DNA from 2 places in the Streptococcus mitis genome. Region 1 is predicted to be linked to the other one. Evidence: riboswitches for the same ligand, from Rfam matches in the RefSeq annotation. Region 1 holds a riboswitch; the other holds the start of a gene.

What was found. Region 1 has a riboswitch for thiamine pyrophosphate ahead of thiD (bifunctional hydroxymethylpyrimidine kinase/phosphomethylpyrimidine kinase). Riboswitches for the same ligand answer to the same signal wherever they lie in the genome.
Region 2: another riboswitch for thiamine pyrophosphate. It lies ahead of M594_RS09810 (thiamine-binding protein); the one in region 1 lies ahead of thiD (bifunctional hydroxymethylpyrimidine kinase/phosphomethylpyrimidine kinase).

The regions. Positions count from the first base shown of each region.
Region 1 is NZ_CP047883.1:1,476,927-1,486,628, reverse strand. Features, by position in the region: gene M594_RS07285 (ATP-binding cassette domain-containing protein) at 1-1,059, shown strand, start outside; gene M594_RS07280 (energy-coupling factor transporter transmembrane component T) at 1,061-1,711, shown strand; gene tenA (thiaminase II) at 1,722-2,414, shown strand; gene thiW (energy coupling factor transporter S component ThiW) at 2,419-2,943, shown strand; gene M594_RS07265 (hydroxyethylthiazole kinase) at 2,943-3,746, shown strand; gene thiE (thiamine phosphate synthase) at 3,739-4,371, shown strand; gene thiD (bifunctional hydroxymethylpyrimidine kinase/phosphomethylpyrimidine kinase) at 4,531-5,322, opposite strand; TPP riboswitch at 5,406-5,503, opposite strand; gene M594_RS07250 (CopY/TcrY family copper transport repressor) at 5,687-6,082, shown strand; gene M594_RS07245 (cupredoxin domain-containing protein) at 6,093-6,464, shown strand; gene M594_RS07240 (heavy metal translocating P-type ATPase) at 6,474-8,717, shown strand; gene spxB (pyruvate oxidase) at 9,040-9,702, shown strand, end outside.
Region 2 is NZ_CP047883.1:2,035,327-2,045,028, forward strand. Features, by position in the region: gene M594_RS09785 (ATP-dependent Clp protease ATP-binding subunit) at 1-2,319, opposite strand, end outside; gene M594_RS09790 (CtsR family transcriptional regulator) at 2,321-2,779, opposite strand; gene M594_RS09795 (ABC transporter ATP-binding protein) at 2,898-3,626, opposite strand; gene M594_RS09800 (ABC transporter substrate-binding protein) at 3,626-4,633, opposite strand; gene M594_RS09805 (ABC transporter permease) at 4,672-5,430, opposite strand; gene M594_RS09810 (thiamine-binding protein) at 5,393-5,683, opposite strand; TPP riboswitch at 5,752-5,854, opposite strand; gene polA (DNA polymerase I) at 5,956-8,589, opposite strand; gene M594_RS09820 (SIALI-17 repeat-containing surface protein) at 8,709-9,702, opposite strand, start outside.

The sequences.
Region 1 (9,702 bases):
GATTCTAAAATAGCAGAGGTGGTTCGACAATGTCGCTGTGAGAAAATCTTGCACCGTCCAATTCATCACTTATCAGGTGGGGAAAAGCAAAAGGCTGCTTTGGCTGTTCTCTTTGCTATGAATCCTAGGGTCTATCTCTTGGATGAGCCTTTTGCTTCCATTGACCGCAAGAGTAGGATAGAGATATTGGAGATTCTAAAAGAGTTAGCCTCTAATGGGAAGGCAGTCATCCTGTGCGACCATGATTTATCTGATTATGAAGCCTATATCGACTATATGGTGGAGCTAAGAGATGGACAACTAAGGGAAGTGTTTCAAATCCCTACCTCTGAGATGACACAGGCTGTTTCAAAGGAAGTTGCTTCTAGCCCAGAACTATTCCATATGGACCGAACGACTTGTGAGCTGGATAAGCGCTCCCTCTTTTCGATTGCTGATTTTACATTTTACCAAGGGATTTCCTGTATCCTGGGTGACAATGGTGTCGGGAAATCAACCCTCTTTCGGTCTATTCTTCAATTTCAAAAGTATAAGGGGTGCATTACTTGGAAGGGTTCGGTTCTCAAAAAGAAAAAGAGCCTGTATCGTGACTTGACGGGTGTTGTTCAGGAGGCTGAGAAGCAGTTTATCCGAGTCAGTCTGCGAGAGGAACTTCAATTAGATGGACCTGATTCTGAAAGAAATCAGCGAATTTTCCAAGCTTTACGATATTTTGATTTGGAGCAGGCACTCGATAAGAGCCCCTATCAATTAAGTGGTGGCCAGCAAAAGATTCTTCAGCTCTTGACCATCTTGACTAGCAAGGCTTCTGTGATCTTGCTAGATGAACCTTTTGCAGGTTTGGATGATAGAGCTTGCCATTATTTTTGTCAGTGGATTGTGGAGGAGAGAAATCAAGGAAGAAGTTTTCTGGTCATTAGCCATCGTTTAGATCCCTTGATCTCTGTGGTTGATTATTGGATTGAGATGACTAGTCAGGGACTCAGTCATGTGAAAGAAGTGACAATTACCAAACCACTCACATCTCAGAGTAGCAATGCTCAAAGGGAGGTGAGATAGTATGGTCAAAGTAGCAACCCAGACACCGATTATCAGTCTCTTCTTGCTGATTTTATCCTTGGAAACATCTTTTATTCCTTCGATTGCTCTTAATCTCTCAGTAGTTGCATTTTGTATTCTCTTTATGCTCTATTACCGTCGATTTAAGATGTTGGCTTGGATGATTCTACTTGCCATTTTGCCATCTTTGGCCAACTACTGGGCAGTTCAGTTACACGGAGATGCTTCGCAGGCAGTCATGCTTGGAACGAGGGCCTTTGTGACCGTTTGTATTGGCCTTGTCTTTGTTTCCTCTATTTCCCTAAAAGAGCTTCTCTTGTACTTGGCTCAAAAGGGGTTATCACGCTCTTGGGCCTATGCCTTGATTGTGGTATTCAATTCCTTCCCCCTTATTCAGCAAGAAATCAAGTCCCTCAAGGAAGCTTGCTTATTACGCGGTCAAGAACTGCATTTTTGGTCTCCCTTGATTTACAGCAAGGTTCTGATGACAGTCTTTAGGTGGCGCCATCTTTACCTGAGAGCCCTGTCGGCGCATGGATATGACGAACATGCACAGGTGGAGAATAGCTATCGGACTTTTTATATTCCTAAAAAAACAAAATTAATCTACCTACTTTTCTTTTTATTGCTTCAAACCAGTCTATTTTTATAAAGGAGTTATTATGGAATTTACAGATATTGCGATGGAATTATCCAAGGAAGCTTGGCAGGCGTCCTTTCATCACCCCTTTGTTTTACAGTTGCAAGAGGGAAATTTAGAACCTGCAATTTTCCGCTACTACTTGATTCAGGATGCTTACTATCTTAAGGCCTTCTCAGAAGCCTATCATCTCTTGGCTGAAAAGACTTCAAACCAAGAGATGAAGAGACTCTTGAAACAAAATGCTCAGAGTCTAGTGGAGGGTGAGTTATTTATCCGCCAACAATTTTTCAAGGAATTGGAAATCAGCGATCAGGAAATGGAGCAACATCCAATCGCTCCAACCTGCTATCATTATATCTCTCATATTTATCGGCAATTTGAAGAAGCAAATCAAGCCATCGCTTTTGCAAGTTTGCTGCCTTGTCCTTGGTTATACCATGATATAGGCAAATCCCTTAATCTTAAACCATCACCAAATCCTCTCTACCAACAATGGATTGAAACTTATATTACGGATGAGTTGGAGCAGCAGATCAGAGAGGAAGAGGCTCTGGCCAATCAACTCTATCGAGAAAGTGACGAGACAGACAAGAAAAAAATGCTAGAAGCCTTCCACATCAGTGTTCATATGGAAGCTAAGTTTTGGGAAATGGCCTACCAACACCAGACATGGAAGAGTGATTTACAGTCTTTAGAAACAGGAGAAGAATAGAAACATGAGAAAGCACCAATTACAAGTTCACAAATTAACTATTTTATCCATGATGATTGCCCTTGATGTAGTCCTTACACCTATCTTTCGGATTGAGGGAATGGCACCGATGTCCAGTGTAGTCAATATTCTAGCAGGAATCATGATGGGACCTGTTTATGCTTTGGCTATGGCTACAGTCACAGCCTTTATCCGTATGACGACACAAGGGATTCCGCCTTTAGCTCTCACAGGAGCGACTTTTGGAGCCCTTCTAGCAGGTCTCTTTTATAAGTATGGTCGAAAATTTTACTTTTCTGCCTTGGGAGAAATTTTGGGAACAGGTATTATTGGTTCAATTGTTTCCTATCCTGTTATGGTACTCTTTACAGGATCAGCCGCTAAGCTTAGCTGGTTTATCTACACTCCTCGATTTTTCGGAGCAACCTTGATTGGTACAGCGATTTCCTTTATTGCCTTTCGATTTTTAATCAAGCAGGAATTCTTTAAAAAAGTGCAGGGATATTTCTTTGCTGAAAGGATAGACTGATGCTGGAATTATCAAATCCTTTTCCTATAGGCTCTAGTTCCCTCATTCACTGTATTACCAATGAGATTTCTTGTGAGATGCTAGCAAATGGGATTTTGGCTCTGGGATGCAAACCTGTCATGGCAGATGACCCTCGTGAGGTTCTTGATTTTACTAAGCAAAGCCAGGCACTCTTCATCAATTTGGGGCATTTGTCAGCTGAGAAGGAAAAAGCAATCCGTATGGCAGCTTCTTATGCAGCTCAAGCTGGTCTCCCAATGGTAGTAGATGCGGTTGGCGTAACAGCTTCATCCATTCGTAAGAGATTAGTTAAAGACCTTTTAGACTATATACCTACGGTCCTTAAAGGAAACATGTCGGAAATTCGAAGTCTTGTTGGCTTAAAACACCACGGCGTTGGGGTCGATGCGAGTGCTAAAGATCAAGAAACTGAGGATTTACTTCAAGTCTTGAAAGACTGGTGTCAGCTTTATCCTGGCATGTCATTCTTAGTCACTGGCCTCAAGGACCTCATCGTTTCAGAAAATCAAGTTGCTGTATTGGGAAATGGCTGTGCAGAATTAGACTGGATAACAGGGACGGGAGATTTGGTTGGAGCCTTGACAGCCGTTTTTCTCAGCCAAGGAAAAACGGCCTTTGAAGCTTCTTGCCTAGCAGTTTCTTACCTCAATATCTCTGCCGAGAGAATATTTGTACAAGGAATGGGATTGGAAGAATTTCGTTATCAAGTTCTCAATCAGCTCTCTCTTCTAAAAAGAGATGAAAATTGGCTAGATGGCATCAAAGGAGATATTTATGAATAGAGAAGCACTTAGACTGTATCTGGTAACCAATCGCTACCAAGATTCCTTGGAAAGTTTTCTTGAAAAGATTGAGACGGCTTGCCGTTCAGGGGTTACCATCATCCAACTACGAGAAAAAAATCTCACTACCAATCAATATTATCAACTGGCAAAACAAGTCAAGGAAATAACAGAAGCCTATCAGGTACCCTTGATAATCGATGATCGTTTGGATGTTTGTCTTGCAGTCGATGCTGCAGGTCTGCATATCGGAGACGATGAGCTACCAGTTTCGGTTGCCAGACAAGTCTTGGGCCCTGAAAAAATCCTTGGGGTCACAGCTAAAACAGTAAAAAGAGCCCTCGAGGCAGAAGAAGGAGGGGCGAATTACTTGGGGACAGGAGCCATTTTCCCAACAACCACCAAGGAAAATGCGCCTATCACCCTGATTTCAACCTTGAAGACAATTTGCCAAAGGGTTGCCATTCCAGTAGTTGCTATTGGCGGCTTGACATCAGAGAATATTGACCAACTTATCGGCACGGGTATAGCTGGTGTAGCTGTCGTGCGTGATTTGATGCAGGCAGAAGATATAGAGGCAAAAACACAAGCTTTTTTGACAAAGTTGGATGATATTATTTTCTAATTAATACTAAATGAAAATCACAGAGCAAACTAGGAAGCTAGTCACAGGTTGCTCAAAGCACAGCTTTGAGGTTGTAGATAAAGCTGACGTAGTTTGAAGAGATTTTCGAGGACTATAAAAACTCTCTAATTCCCTTAAAGTGGGAACTAGAGAGTTTTTTTAATCTTTAAAGCTTGTATGGTTGACTGGGCCAGAACCATGACCGAGTTGAGGGGCGTCTTGGATAGCTTTCGTGATAAAGGCCTTGGCTTTATCGACTGCTTGATAGAGGGTTTTCCCCTTGGCTAGTTCAGCAGTAATCACTGCAGCAAAGGTACATCCAGTACCATGGGTGTGACAGGTTTGAATTCTTGGGCTTTCCCAGACAAATTGGTCATCCTTGGTAAAGAGGAAGTCTTTGGCACCGCCTTCGAGATGGCCACCTTTGATGACCACAGACTGAGGACCAAATTCTTTTAAAATCAGGCGACCAGCACGCTCCATGTCTTCGGGATCATGGATTGAAAAACCAACAATCTCTTCTGCCTCAGGAAGATTGGGTGTGATGATGGTAGCAAGTGGAAGCAGGTTTGTTTTTAGGTAGCTTCTGGCACTGGTATCAATCAGGGTGTCTCCGCTCGTAGCGACCATAACAGGGTCAAGGACGTAGGGACAGTCCAGCTTTTTAAGATAGGGCTGGATGATTTCCATGATTTCGGTAGTTGCCAACATCCCAGTTTTTACAGCCTGAGGCTTGATATCCGAAAAGACACTCTCCAATTGGGCTTTCAACATTTGAGGAGAAACGTGCTCGATTAATTGAACGCCTCTGGTATTTTGAGCGACAAGACTGGTTACAACGGCCATTCCATAGACATCTCTAGCTTGGAATGACTTTAAATCAGCCATAATGCCAGCACCACCACTAGGGTCAGTCCCTGCAATGGTCAAAGCAACGGGTAAATAAGTCATCTAAAACCTCCCAACCAACTGAAGTTTGTATTCTTAAGAACAAGCTGGTCAGTTTTAGAAAAGTAATAGAAGACTGCTAGTCCCCATTATCAATTCCACTTCCATCAGCTAGCATTACCTAGATTGAGTCAAAGGGTCTAACAGTCGTTAATCTCAGCTTTACGCACCCCTAGTGGTTGTTTTCTTTTTTCTTTAGTATAGCATATTTTTATAGTTTATATAGTAAAATTTGACTGCAAATCCTTTATCATATTGTTAAGATTCTATTTTTCGCAGAAAAGATTAATTTCATAGTTGACAAATGTAGATTTTAAGGGTATACTGATAATTGTAATTGACAAATGTAGATTTTGGAGGTGTGATTATGCAGATTTCAGATGCAGAATGGCAGGTCATGAAGATTATTTGGATGCAAGGGGAGCAGACCAGTATGGATTTGATCAGGGTTCTGGCGGAGCGGTTCGACTGGTCCAAGTCGACCATTCAAACTCTTTTGGCTCGTTTGGTTGAGAAAGAGTGTTTGACTCGGAAAAAAGAAGGCAAGTCCTTTGTCTATTCAGCCCTTTTAACTTTGGATCAAAGTCGAGACTTGCTTGTTAAAGATATCAAGGACAAGGTTTGTTCTCGTAGGATTAAGAACTTGTTGGCTGATTTGATTGCTGAATGTGATTTTACTCAGGCTGACTTAGAAGACTTGGAAGCTGTGATTTCTGAGAAGAAATCAAGCGCTGTAACAGAAGTAAAATGTAATTGTATGTAAAGGAGACGTCATGTTAAATAGCATTGTAACTATTATTTGTATTGCCCTTATCGCGTTTATCTTGTTTTGGTTTTTCAAAAAGCCTGAAAAATCTGGACAAAAGGCCCAGCAAAAAAACGGCTACCAAGAGATTCGAGTGGATGTCATGGGTGGCTATACGCCTGAGTTGATTATCCTCAAGAAATCAGTGCCAGCCCGCATTGTCTTTGACCGTAAGGACCCTTCACCCTGTCTGGACCAAATTGTTTTTCCAGACTTTGGTGTACATGCGGACCTGCCAATGGGTGAAGAGTATGTAGTGGAAATCACGCCTGAGCAGGCTGGAGAGTATGGTTTCTCTTGTGGCATGAATATGATGCACGGTAAGATGATTGTAGAATAGGAGAATGATATGACTGAAATTGTAAAAGCAAGTCTTGAAAATGGTGTTCAAAAAATTAGTATCACGGCAGACAAAGGCTACCATCCAGCTCATATACAGCTTCAAAAAGGGATTCCAGCTGAGATTACCTTTCATCGAGTAACTCCTTCAAACTGTTACAAGGAAATTCTGTTTGAAGAAGAAGGCATCTTGGAACCAATCGGCGTAGATGAGGAGAAAGTCATTCGTTTTACACCTCAAGAATTAGGTCAACATGAATTTTCTTGTGGCATGAAGATGCAAAAGGGAAGTTATACAGTCGTTGAGAAGACTCGAAAATCTCTATCACTTTTACAGCGTTTTTGGATTACTAGTATCTTTACTGTGCCTCTTGTGATCCTCATGATTGGGATGTCGACAGGAGGAATTAGTCACCAAGTCATGCGTTGGGGCACCTTTTTAGCCACAACACCGATTATGCTAGTAGCAGGTGGTCCTTATATCCAAAGTGCTTGGGCTAGTTTTAAAAAGCACAATGCCAACATGGATACCTTGGTTGCTCTGGGAACCCTAGTGGCCTATTTCTATAGCTTAGTTGCCCTCTTCGCTGGCCTCCCCGTTTACTTTGAAAGTGCTGCCTTTATCTTCTTCTTCGTTCTTATGGGAGCCGTTTTTGAGGAGAAAATGCGGAAAAATACTTCCCAAGCTGTGGAGAAATTACTTGACTTGCAGGCTAAAACTGCAGAAGTCTTGCGTGAGGATAACTATGTTCAAGTCCCTTTGGAGCAAGTCAAGGTAGGTGACCTGATTCGAGTGCGTCCCGGTGAAAAGATTGCGGTTGATGGTGTCGTAGTAGAAGGTATCTCTAGTATTGATGAGTCTATGGTGACTGGTGAGAGTCTGCCTGTGGACAAGACAGTTGGAGATACCGTCATTGGTTCAACCATCAATAATAGTGGAACACTTGTTTTTAGAGCAGAAAAAGTTGGTTCAGAGACTGTTTTGGCTCAGATTGTGGATTTTGTGAAGAAAGCTCAAACCAGTCGTGCACCGATTCAGGACTTGACGGATAAAATTTCAGGGATTTTTGTCCCAGCAGTTGTCATTTTAGGGATTGTGACCTTTTGGGTTTGGTTCGTCTTGCTCAGGGATAGTGTAGTTGTGCTTGGAGCGAGCTTTGTGTCTTCGCTTCTCTATGGAGTAGCAGTTCTGATTATTGCCTGCCCTTGTGCATTGGGACTTGCAACACCGACAGCCCTTATGGTGGGGACAGGTCGCAGTGCCAAGATGGGAGTTCTCCTCAAAAATGGAACGGTTCTACAGGAAATCCAGAAAGTCCAAACCATTGTCTTTGATAAAACAGGGACTTTGACTGAAGGGAAACCTGTGGTCACAGATATCATCGGAGACGAAGTAGAAGTGCTTGGATTGGCAGCTTCCTTGGAAGAAGCTTCTCAACACCCACTGGCTGAAGCCGTTGTGAAACGAGCGAGTGAAGCTGGACTTGAGCTTCAAACTGTTGAAAATTTCCAAGCCTTGCACGGAAAAGGTGTTTCAGGGCAAATCAATGGAAAACAAGTTCTGCTTGGAAATGCTAAAATGCTGGATGGCATGAACATTTCTAGCACTTATCAAGAAAAACTAGAAGAACTGGAAAAAGAAGCTAAGACAGTTGTTTTCTTAGCTGTGGACAATGAAATCAAAGGCTTGCTTGCTCTGCAAGATATTCCTAAGGAAAATGCTAAGCTTGCCATCAGTCAGTTGAAAAAACGAGGTCTTAAAACAGTCATGCTGACAGGAGACAATGCAGGTGTGGCGCGTGCTATTGCAGATCAAATCGGAATCGAAGAGGTCATTGCAGGTGTCTTGCCAGAAGAAAAAGCCCATGAAATCCATAAACTACAAGTGGCTGGCAAAGTAGCCTTTGTTGGTGATGGTATCAATGATGCTCCTGCCCTCAGTGTAGCGGATGTGGGAATTGCTATGGGAGCTGGAACAGATATTGCCATCGAATCAGCAGATTTGGTGTTGACAACCAATAATCTCTTAGGCGTGGTGCGTGCCTTTGACATGAGTAAGAAAACCTTTAATCGTATTCTGCTCAATCTTTTCTGGGCCTTTATCTACAATGTCGCCGGAATTCCGATTGCAGCAGGAGTCTTTTCAGGTGTTGGACTGGCTCTCAACCCAGAACTTGCAGGTCTAGCCATGGCCTTTAGTTCTGTATCCGTTCTGACCAGTTCACTCTTACTAAACTTTAGTAAAATAGACTAAAAGCGGGCTTGCTCGCTTTTTATACTCTTCAAAAATCTCTTCCAACCACGTCAGCTTTGTCTGCAACCTCAAAGCTGTGCTTTGAGCAACCTGTGGCGAGCTTCCTAGTTTGCTCTGTGATTTTCATTGAGTATTATAAAACAGAAGCTAAAAACGTTTTCAAACTGTACTGTAATAGAGAATAAAAACTTCTGAGCAGATTCTTAGTAAAGTCAAAATAAATGTGATAAATTAGTATTGTAAAAATTTACTGAAACGTTTTCAAAAACTATATGAAACCTTTTTTAGTAGATTTAAAAATATTTGAAGGAGAGTTATCATTATGACTCAAGGGAAAATTACTGCATCTGCAGCAATGCTTAATGTATTGAAAACATGGGGCGTAGACACAATCTATGGTATCCCATCAGGAACACTCAGCTCATTGATGGATGCTTTGGCTGAAGACAAAGATATCCGCTTCTTGCAAGTTCGTCACGAAGAAACAGGTGCTCTTGCAGCGGTTATGCAAGCTAAATTCGGCGGCTCAATCGGGGTTGCAGTTGGTTCAGGTGGTCCAGGTGCGACTCACTTGATTAACGGTGTTTACGATGCAGCTATGGATAACACTCCATTCCTAGCAATCCTTGGATCACGTCCAGTTAACGAACTCAACATGGATGCTTTCCAAGAATTGAACCAAAACCCAATGTACAACGGTATCGCTGTATACAACAAACGTGTAGCTTACGCTGAGCAATTGCCAAAAGTAATCGACGAAGCTTGCCGTGCTGCAGTTTCTAAAAAAGGTCCAGCTGTTGTTGAAATCCCAGTAAACTTCGGTTTCCAAGAAATCGACGAAAATTCATACTACGGTTCAGGTTCATACGAACGTTCATTCATCGCTCCTGCTTTGAACGAAGTTGAAATCGACAAAGCTGTTGAAATCTTGAACAATGCTGAACGTCCAGTTATCTATGCTGGTTACGGTGGTGTTAAAGCTGGT
Region 2 (9,702 bases), 560 kb from region 1:
CAGGGTTCTGCGAAGTGGACGAGCTCCCATCTCTGGGTCATATCCTTGATTGGCCAACAATTTCAGTGCGGAAGCTTGTAATTTCAAGTCAATACCTTTTTCAGCCAAACTTGCCACTAAAGGTTTAACCATAATTTTCACCACTTCCTGCATATGGTCGCTAGACAGGCTATGGAAGACCACCTTTTCATCAATACGGTTGATAAACTCCGGCCTATAAGCTTTTTTCAGCTCTTCAAACATGCGTTTTTCCATATTTTCCTGGTCAAAACGAATGTCCTTAGCTCCAAATCCGACAGTCTTGTCATCACGAAGGGCTGTCGCACCAAGGTTTGACGTCATGATAATAATGGTATTTGAAAAGTCAACCTTGCGCCCCTTGCTATCTGTTAAGACCCCATCATCCAAGACCTGCAAGAGAACATTAAAGATGTCTGGGTGGGCCTTCTCTACCTCGTCAAAGAGGAGAACAGAGTATGGTTTGTTGCGAACTTTCTCGGTCAACTCCCCACCTTCTTCATAACCCACATAACCCGGAGGAGCTCCGTTGAGACGGCTGGCTGCGAATTTCTCCATATACTCACTCATATCAAAGCGGATAAGAGCTGATTCGTCGTCAAAAAGAACTTCTGCCAGAGCCTTGGCCAATTCGGTCTTACCGACACCTGTAGGCCCTAGGAACATAAAGGAACCAATCGGACGCTTGTGACTGCGAATCCCTGACTGGTTGCGGCGAATGGCACGGCTAATGCTTGAAACTGCTTGATCTTGACCGATGACACGTTTGTGCAATTCAGCTTCCAGATTCAGATATTTTTTAGCATCAGTCTGGGTCAGTTTTTGGACTGGAATACCTGACAAGCGACTCAAGGTAGTCAAAATATCAGACTCTGTCACCAAGTCTTTATAGACAGGCACTTCCTCTTCTTTTGCGATTAGCTGGGCTGCCTGTTTCCACTTGCCATCCATCAAGGCCTTGTCAGCTGGACTTAAGCCAGAATCATCTGCTGTTACATGCTTAGCCTTATTTTGCACTGTTGCTGCTGCTTCATCTAAGAGGTCAATAGCAGAATCTGGCAAGTGACGGCTAGTCAAGTAACGATGGGCCATCTTGACAGCTGTTTCAACCGCTTCATCTGTGATTTGCACACGGTGATGTTTCTCATAAGTCACCTTCAAACCTTGCAAAATGACCATACTGTCGGCCACACTTGGCTCTTCGATCGTCACTTTGGCGAATCGACGAGAAAGGGCCGCATCTTTTTCGATGTGTTTTTGGTATTCTTCCTGAGTGGTCGCACCAACCGTTCTCAAAGTTCCACGCGCCAAGGCTGGTTTCAAGATATTGGCCGCATCCAGAGTCGAATCAATTCCACTCCCAGAACCCATGATGGTATGAAGTTCATCGATAAAGAGGATGACTTGCCCATCTTCCTCAATATCCTTGATGATATTGTTCATGCGTTCTTCAAAGTCACCACGGAAACGTGTCCCTGCAACGACATTCATCAAATCCAGCTCTAACACGCGCATCTTAGCCATTTCCACAGGTACATCCCCACTAGCAATTCGCTGGGCAAGACCAAGCGCCAGAGCAGTTTTCCCGACACCAGCATCTCCAACCAAGACAGGATTATTCTTTGTCTTCCGACTCAATATTTGAATCATACGCGAGATTTCCTTGTCCCGACCGATGACTGGTTCTAACTTGCCAGAACGCGCTTGCTCTGTCAAATCATGCGTATAGTCCTCGAGACCACCGCTCGGAGTCTGCGGCATGCCCATCATATTGGCCATAGAATTTTGCTTGTCAGCTACTGTACGATGACGTTGACGTAAAGCCTTGAGGTCTTCACGAGTCCAACCTGCACGTTCTTCTAAATTTCGACGAAGGGCAGCAATCTTGACCTGATCTTTCTTGTCTTCATAAGAAAAACCAGCCCTCTCCAAGATACGAGTCGCCAAGGCATTGCCATCATGCAAAATCGCATAAAGGAGGTGCTCTGTCCCTAGCACCTTAGCATGGACCACTGACGCTACATACTCTGCTTCGTCAAAAAGAACCTGCAAACGATGGGAAAACGGCAATTCCGTAAAAGTTTCATCCTGGCTATAGTCTGTTTCAGTCAGTTCCAAAGCCACCTCTTCTAAACGGTCCATCTCATATGGATAATCATTTAAAGTCGCCCCTGCCACACTATAACTGTGATTGGACATGGCAATCAACAAATGCCAAGACTCTAGATAACGAGCTCCAAAATGGCCAGCAACCATGTAGGCACTTTCGATACATTCATTCAACGCTTTTGAATAGTTCATCTTACTTCCCTTTTCTATCTACCTCTTGTATGACCTGTCGTAGCATGTTTGCTCGAAGGACTGGTGCTTCTTCTCCTAGAACGCGATCCAAAGCTACTGCTACCAGCAAATTCATCTCCTGCTTGCTCATCAATTCCTGCTCAACCAAAAGCTGTAGAATATCCTCATAAATTTCTTGACTGATCCGCTCACCAATTGAGTAAAGCAGCTCCTTGAGCATTTCATGATGACTAGAAAACTCAATCCGTCCTATACGAATATAGCCTCCGCCACCACGCTTACTTTCAACCAAGTAGCCCCTACTTTCCGTAAAGCGTGTCTTGATCACATAGTTAATCTGACTGGGAACAACCTGAAAAGTATCTGCCAACTGACTCCGTTGCAACTCCACAATTCCAGATTGATCTAAAATCGCCTTGATGTAGGCCTCAATATGATCCGATGTATTTTTAAATCTCATTACAAACCCACCTCTCTCTTTAAACCTTGACTATCTTTGACTATTATACCGAAATTTTCTCATTTTTAAAAGAAAAAGGGCGCTGGTAAAGGATAATCTTCACCAACTCCCTATTTTTCTACTTATCTAAGCCTAATTCTGCCAAGATTTGACGTTTGTAGGCAATTTTTTGAACTTCCTTGTCCTCATCTTCAGACCAATCTAGTTTAATTTCTGAAACAATCTGCCCAGGGCGATTTTTCAAGATATAGATACGGTCGCTGAGATTGAGGGCCTCCTCAATACTATGCGTAATAATCAGGGTCGTCAATTGCAACTGCTTGTGAATCTCCAGATACCAAGCATGGAGTTCCATCTTGGTTATCTCATCCAAGGCGCTAAAGGCCTCATCTAAGAGAAAGAGCTTGTGCCCGAAAAGGTAAGTCCGGAGTAAGGCTACACGCTGGCGCATCCCACCACTGAGTTCATGAGGGTATTTATCTCTTACAGCTGTCAACTGGAAGGTCGCAAGAATTTCATCTGCGCGAGCAATAGCTTCTGCCTTATCCACCTTTTGAATCAAGAGGGGCAGAATGATATTACCAAGCACCGTCTTGTGCTCCAAGAGCAGATCCTTTTGTAACATATAACTCACGCGCCCCTTGGGATTTTCTTCACCATCAAGGACAATTCTCCCTGACTGAACTTCTAAAATCCCCGCAATTAAGTTGAAAAGCGTAGTCTTACCAACACCACTTGGGCCTAGGATAGAAACCACTTCACCTGAAGTCACTTTCAGATTGATATCCTCTAAAATCCTATCTTGTCCGTAGGCATAACTGACGTGTTCTAGTCTTATTTCTGTCATTATTTCACAAATTCGTTGGTGAAGCCTTTGTCTGTCAAGTCTTCTTTAAGGATACCATTTTCTTTATCCCATTTGTAGAAGGCATTCCAGCGAGCTGCATCAAATTGCCCCCATTTTTCCTTGTCGCTTGCGTATTCTTTTGACAAGTATTTTTGAGATTCGATGACAAAGTCACGTTTTTCCTTGAGTTCAGGTGCATTTTTGATGAGGATATCAGCTGCTTCCTCTGGATGCTCCATAGCATATTGGTATCCTTTTTTGATAGCTTGGATGACTTTACGTGCTTCTTCTTTGTTGTCTTTGAGGTAGTCGTTGTTAGCAATGATGACTGGTGAGTAATAGTCAAATTCTTTAACGTAGTCTTTCAAGTACATAAAGTTAGCATCTACACCTTGAGATTTGGCAAGGATACCATCCCATCCGTAGTAGATCCATGCAGTATCAAATACTCCATTGGCAATCGGTGTAATTGAGTTTGAGTCGTTATTTGGTACTTTTTCAACCTTCTCAAAGTCCCCACCTTGTGATTCTACCAAGGTTTTCAACATAGCAAGTTCAGTTGGGTCATTCCAAGTTCCGTATTTCTTACCAACCAAGTCTTTTGGACTAGCTACATTGTCAGATTTACGAGAGATGATTCCTGATGTATTGTGTTCTACGATAGCTGCAACGGCAGTAATTCCTGCCCCTTTTTCCAATTTTTTAGCCATATAGTCTTGGAAATAGACTGCAAATGGTGCCTTACCGTTAATAACCAAGTCAGAAGAACTTTCTTCTGGTGGCAATTTCAAATCAACATCCACCCCAGCTTCCTTGAAGTAGCCTTTTTCCTTAGCCACATAAAGCCCTGTGTGGTTGGTATTTGGTGTCCAGTCTAGGATAAAGTCAATCTTCTTAAGTTCTGCTTCTTTGTTGTCCTTGGAAGCAGTTCCTTGACCACAGGCCACAAGCACAACAGCTACAAGAGCTGTTAAAACAGTTAAAAACACTTTCCATGTTTTTTTCATTTTGATTTCCTCTTTTCTTTTTCCGAAACATTCTAATTCTACGAACGTTTCCATTTAATAACATATTTCTCGCTGACATCGACCAATTTCATACCAAGAAGGCTGATAATCGATACCAGAATAATAATAGCGAACATGGTATCATACTGAAACAATTTCTTGGACTGAATCATGTAGACACCTAGTCCTTCAAAGCCTCCCAACCACTCAGATACTACTGTTGTGATAAAAGCGTAGGAGACACTGACCCTCAGACCTGCATAAAAGTAAGGCAAACTGACTGGGATTTTAAAATGCCAAAGAATTTGCCAAGGTTTGGCTCGCATCAGACTAAACAAGGTCAGCATATCCTTGTCACAGTGCCTAAAACCGTCCAAGATGCTGACGATGATAGGAAAGGTTGTCGTCAAGATAATCAAGACAATCTTGGGCAAAATCCCATAACCGAGCCACAAGACCAAGATAGGAGCTATGGCAATAGTCGGAATGGTCTGAACGACCACCATCATAGGGTAAATCAGGTCATTGAGCCAAGTCAAACTATCCATGAGCACAGCCATGAGACAGGCAATCAAGACTCCCAAAATTAGACCTAGCAAAGCCACTCTCAAGGTCGCCCAGCTATGGTGCCAGAGAAATTCTCTATCACGCACAAAAGACTGGAGGATTTCAAGAGGTGTCGGCAGGATAAACTTGGGGAGAAGTTTAAGAAAACCTGCTAACTGCCAGATTGACAAGACTCCTAGAAAGCCCAATAGACTAATGTGTCGTCTCAGTATACTTTTCAAGTTTCTCATCAATACTTAAAATCTCTCCTACATTTATTTTGACATTAGAAAAGACATTATCTGCCTCCTGCCCTGCCACTTCCAGCGCTTCTTTTAGAATGCGCATGAGTTCATCAAACTCCCCTTCCAAGACCGTTTCAAATGGTGTCACCACCATAGTCACCTCTTGAGCTTGCAGATAAGCAATGACTTGATCGATAACAGCAATCCGATCAATCCCCTGTGATAGGGGTAAAATTTGCAAGGCGATGCTTGCTTTCATAAGAACCTCCTCTTCTCGTTTTCCTTTGATAAAAAGAAAAACCTTTGCCATATATGGAAAAGGTCAAGATTAGACTAAGTATCGTTCCCTACGCTGGCATTACCCAGATCAGGTGCGGTCGAAGCTTAACGCTTCCTCTCAGACTGTACACAGACTCCCATATATTATATGGACATATGATAGCGCAAAACCAAAAAAATGTCAAGGAAACTGCTTACAGAAAAACATGAAAAAGAGTTTGAAAACAAGTGCTTCAAACTCTACATAACTTTTTATTTAGCCTCGTACCAGGTTGCACCTTCATTTTCATCTGCGATGAGGGGAACACTGAGTTGAATGGCTTCTTCCATGGTTTGTTTGACCAATTTTTTCATCTCTGCCAATTCAGATTTAGGAACTTCAAGGACGATTTCATCGTGCACTTGTAACAGCATCTTGGTCTGATAACCACCTGCAACCAAGGCTTTATCCAGCTGAATCATAGCAATCTTGAGAATATCTGCCGCCGATCCCTGAATAGGAGAGTTGATAGCAGTCCGCTCTGCAAAACCACGAATATTGAAGTTGCGCGAATTGATATCTGGCAACTCACGACGACGTTTAAAGAGGGTCTCCACATAGCCCTTATCACGCGCCTCACGCACCACTTCATCCATGTAGTTTTTAATACCTGGGAATCGTTCAAAGTAGGTATCAATATAGGCTTTGGCCTCCTTACGGCTAATGCCCAAATTATTAGACAAGCCAAAGTCTGAAATCCCGTAAACCACTCCAAAGTTGACAGCCTTGGCATTGCGACGGTCGTTTGCAGTCACATCCTCAGGACGCTCAATGCCAAAGACCCGCATGGCTGTCGAAGTATGGATGTCCGCTCCCTCTTGGAAGGCCTTAATCAAGTGCTCGTCTTTAGAGATATGTGCCAAAACACGCAATTCAATCTGTGAATAGTCCGAGCTGAGAAGGACACTATCCTCCCACTCAGGCACAAAAGCCTTACGAATGAGACGGCCCTGCTCCAAACGCACAGGAATATTTTGCAAGTTTGGATCCACACTAGACAGACGTCCAGTCTGGGTCAAATCCTGCACATAGCGAGTATGAATCTTGCCATCAGCCAAAATCCAGTCCTGCAATCCAATTACATAAGTCGATTGAATCTTAGCAATTTGACGGTAATCCAGGATTTTCTTAACAATCGGAGCAATAGGAGCCAGGCGCTCCAAGACATCCACCGCTGTCGAATAACCTGTCTTAGTTTTCTTAGTGTATTCTAGAGGAAGTCCCAATTTTTCAAAGAGAAGCACGCCCAACTGCTTAGGCGAGTTGATATTAAACTCCTCACCAGCCAGTTCGTAAATCTCCTGAGTCAGTTTTTCAATGACAAGCTCATTTTCAGCCTGCATCTCAAGTAAGGTCTCTTTCTTGACCGTAATCCCAGCAATTTCCATCTTGGCAAGGACAAAAGCTAGAGGTTGTTCCATATCATAAAGAAGCTCTAATTGCCCATTTTCACTGAGTTTTTCAAGCAAAATAGGCGCAGTCTCAAACAAAACAGCAAGCTTACGAGCCAAGTGCTCCAAGAATTTCTCACGTTCAGGAATGGCCTTCTTGACACCCTTACCGTAGAAAGTTTCATCATCAACCAAGTAAGTCTGACCGTAAAGACTCGCGATGGTCGCAATTTCATTGTCCTCCACAGTCGAAAGGAGGTATTTAGCCAAGCGACTGTCAAAAGCAGGCGCCTGCAAATCCACACCAAAACGATGCAAGAGAACTTTGGCTTTCTTGAAGTCATAAACTCTCAGAGGTGTTTTTTCTAAAAAATTCTTGAAAATCGGGTCTTGCAAAAGCTCAAGCTTGTCTGTAGCATAGAGCTTATCGCCACAAGACCAGGCAAATCCAACCAAATCATCCGTATGGTAATTCTCTCCAAAAAGCTCAAAATGGAAGATAGACTCTTCACTCAGCATATCTTGAGTGACTTGGTCAACAATAGTAAAATCCAAACTCTCAGCCACATCAGCTGACGACACATTTAAAGCCTGCTTGAACTGTTTGAATCCCATCTCATCGTAGAATTTCCCAAGATTTTCAACATCTGGACCACTATAGACCAAATCCTCTAAACCAATCTCAATCGGTGCCTTGGTATCAATGGTCGCCAGTGTTTTAGACAAAAAGGCCTGTTCCTTATCATTGATGAGATTTTCCTTCATCTTAGAAGCCTTCATCCCATCGATGTTTTCATAAATCCCCTCAAGCGAACCATGCTCCAGCAAGAGCTTGATACCTGTCTTTTCACCGATTTTGGTCACCCCAGGGATATTATCCGACTTATCACCCATGAGCGCCTTGAGATCGATAAACTGAGTCGGTGTAATGCCCATCTTTTCCATAAGATATTCTGGCGTAAAGGCCTCAAACTCAGCCACACCTTTCTTGGAAATCTCAACCACCGTATGCTCATCCGTCAGTTGAATCAAATCCTTGTCCCCACTGACAATGGTAATATCAAAACCATCCTGCTCTGCTAGCTTATCCAGCGTCCCAATAATGTCATCCGCCTCATACTGAGCCAACTCATAGTGACGAATCCCCATATGATCCAGCAACTCACGAATGAAGGGAAATTGCTCACGAAACTCATCAGGAGTCTTAGCACGACCACCCTTATAGTCCGCATACATCTCTGTACGGAAGGTCGTCTTTCCCGCATCAAAAGCCACCAAAATATGACTAGGTTCAACCCGCTCCAACAAATGGCTCAACATCAACTGAAAGCCATAAATCGCATTGGTATGCAAGCCAGCCGCATTCTTAAAACGGTCCAACTGCTGATAGAGCGCAAAAAACGCTCGAAAAGCAACAGAAGACCCATCAATCAATAATAATTTTTTCTTATCCATACACCCATTATAAAGGAAAGCACCAAAAAATACCATTGGGAAGAGTTCCCTGATAGAAACTAAGATAATATTAAAAAGAGAAGGAAGGTATTCCCTCTCTTTCAAGCTACGAAAATAAATTAGTTCTTACGTTTCACAAATGGAAGGGCACCGAGGAACAATCCAAGGAATCCTAATGATGCAACTGCAACATTATCTTTACCACCAGTATTTGGAAGTTCTTTTTTATCTTCTGCTTTTGCTGCTGGTGCTTGATAAGTATTATCCTTGTTAGTACCTGCTGTTGTAAGAGTATATTCTGGAACTTCAGTAATCGCTGGGGCGCCTACTTCTGCATACGCTGGAACTTCGTTAATTGCTGGGGCGCCTGTCTCTGCATACGCTGGGACTTCAGTAATTGCTGGGGCGCCTGTCTCTGCATACGCTGGGACTTCAGTAATTGCTGGGGCGCCTGTCTCTGCATACGCTGGGACTTCAGTAATTGCTGGTCCGCCTGTTTCTGCATACGCTGGAACTCCGCTAATCGCTGGGGCACCTGTCTCTGCATACGCTGGAACATTATTCACTGTAGCGTCTTCACCATTTGTAGATAAAGGCCCTGTATATTCTGGAACTTCGTTAACAGCTGCTAAGACAAAATTAGCACCACCTTTATATTCTGGAACTTCATTAACAGCTGCTTCTAAACTATTAACTCCACTGTTGAATTCTGAAGCTACCTCAGCTACAGGAGGCAATAATGCTTCTCCATTTTCATTCACAGGTGTATTGGTTGCAAGAGTTCCAGTGAATTCTTGAGCTACCGCAGCTACAGGAGGCAATAATGCTTCTCCATTTTCATTCACAGGTGTATTGGTTGCAAGAGTTCCAGTGAATTCAGGGGCTACCTCAGCTACAGGAGCATCAGCCGCATTAACTCCTCCACTATATTCAGGAGCATCAGCTACAGTAGGAGGTGTTGCATCATTTACCCCACCATTGAAATCAGAGCCATTATCCCCAGCAGGAGAGTCACTAGGATTCACACCACCGTTGAATTCAGGAGCGTTAGGAGCACTTGGAACTTGGTCAGGTTGTTTAGCATCATCAGAAGGTGCATCACTAGGACTTACA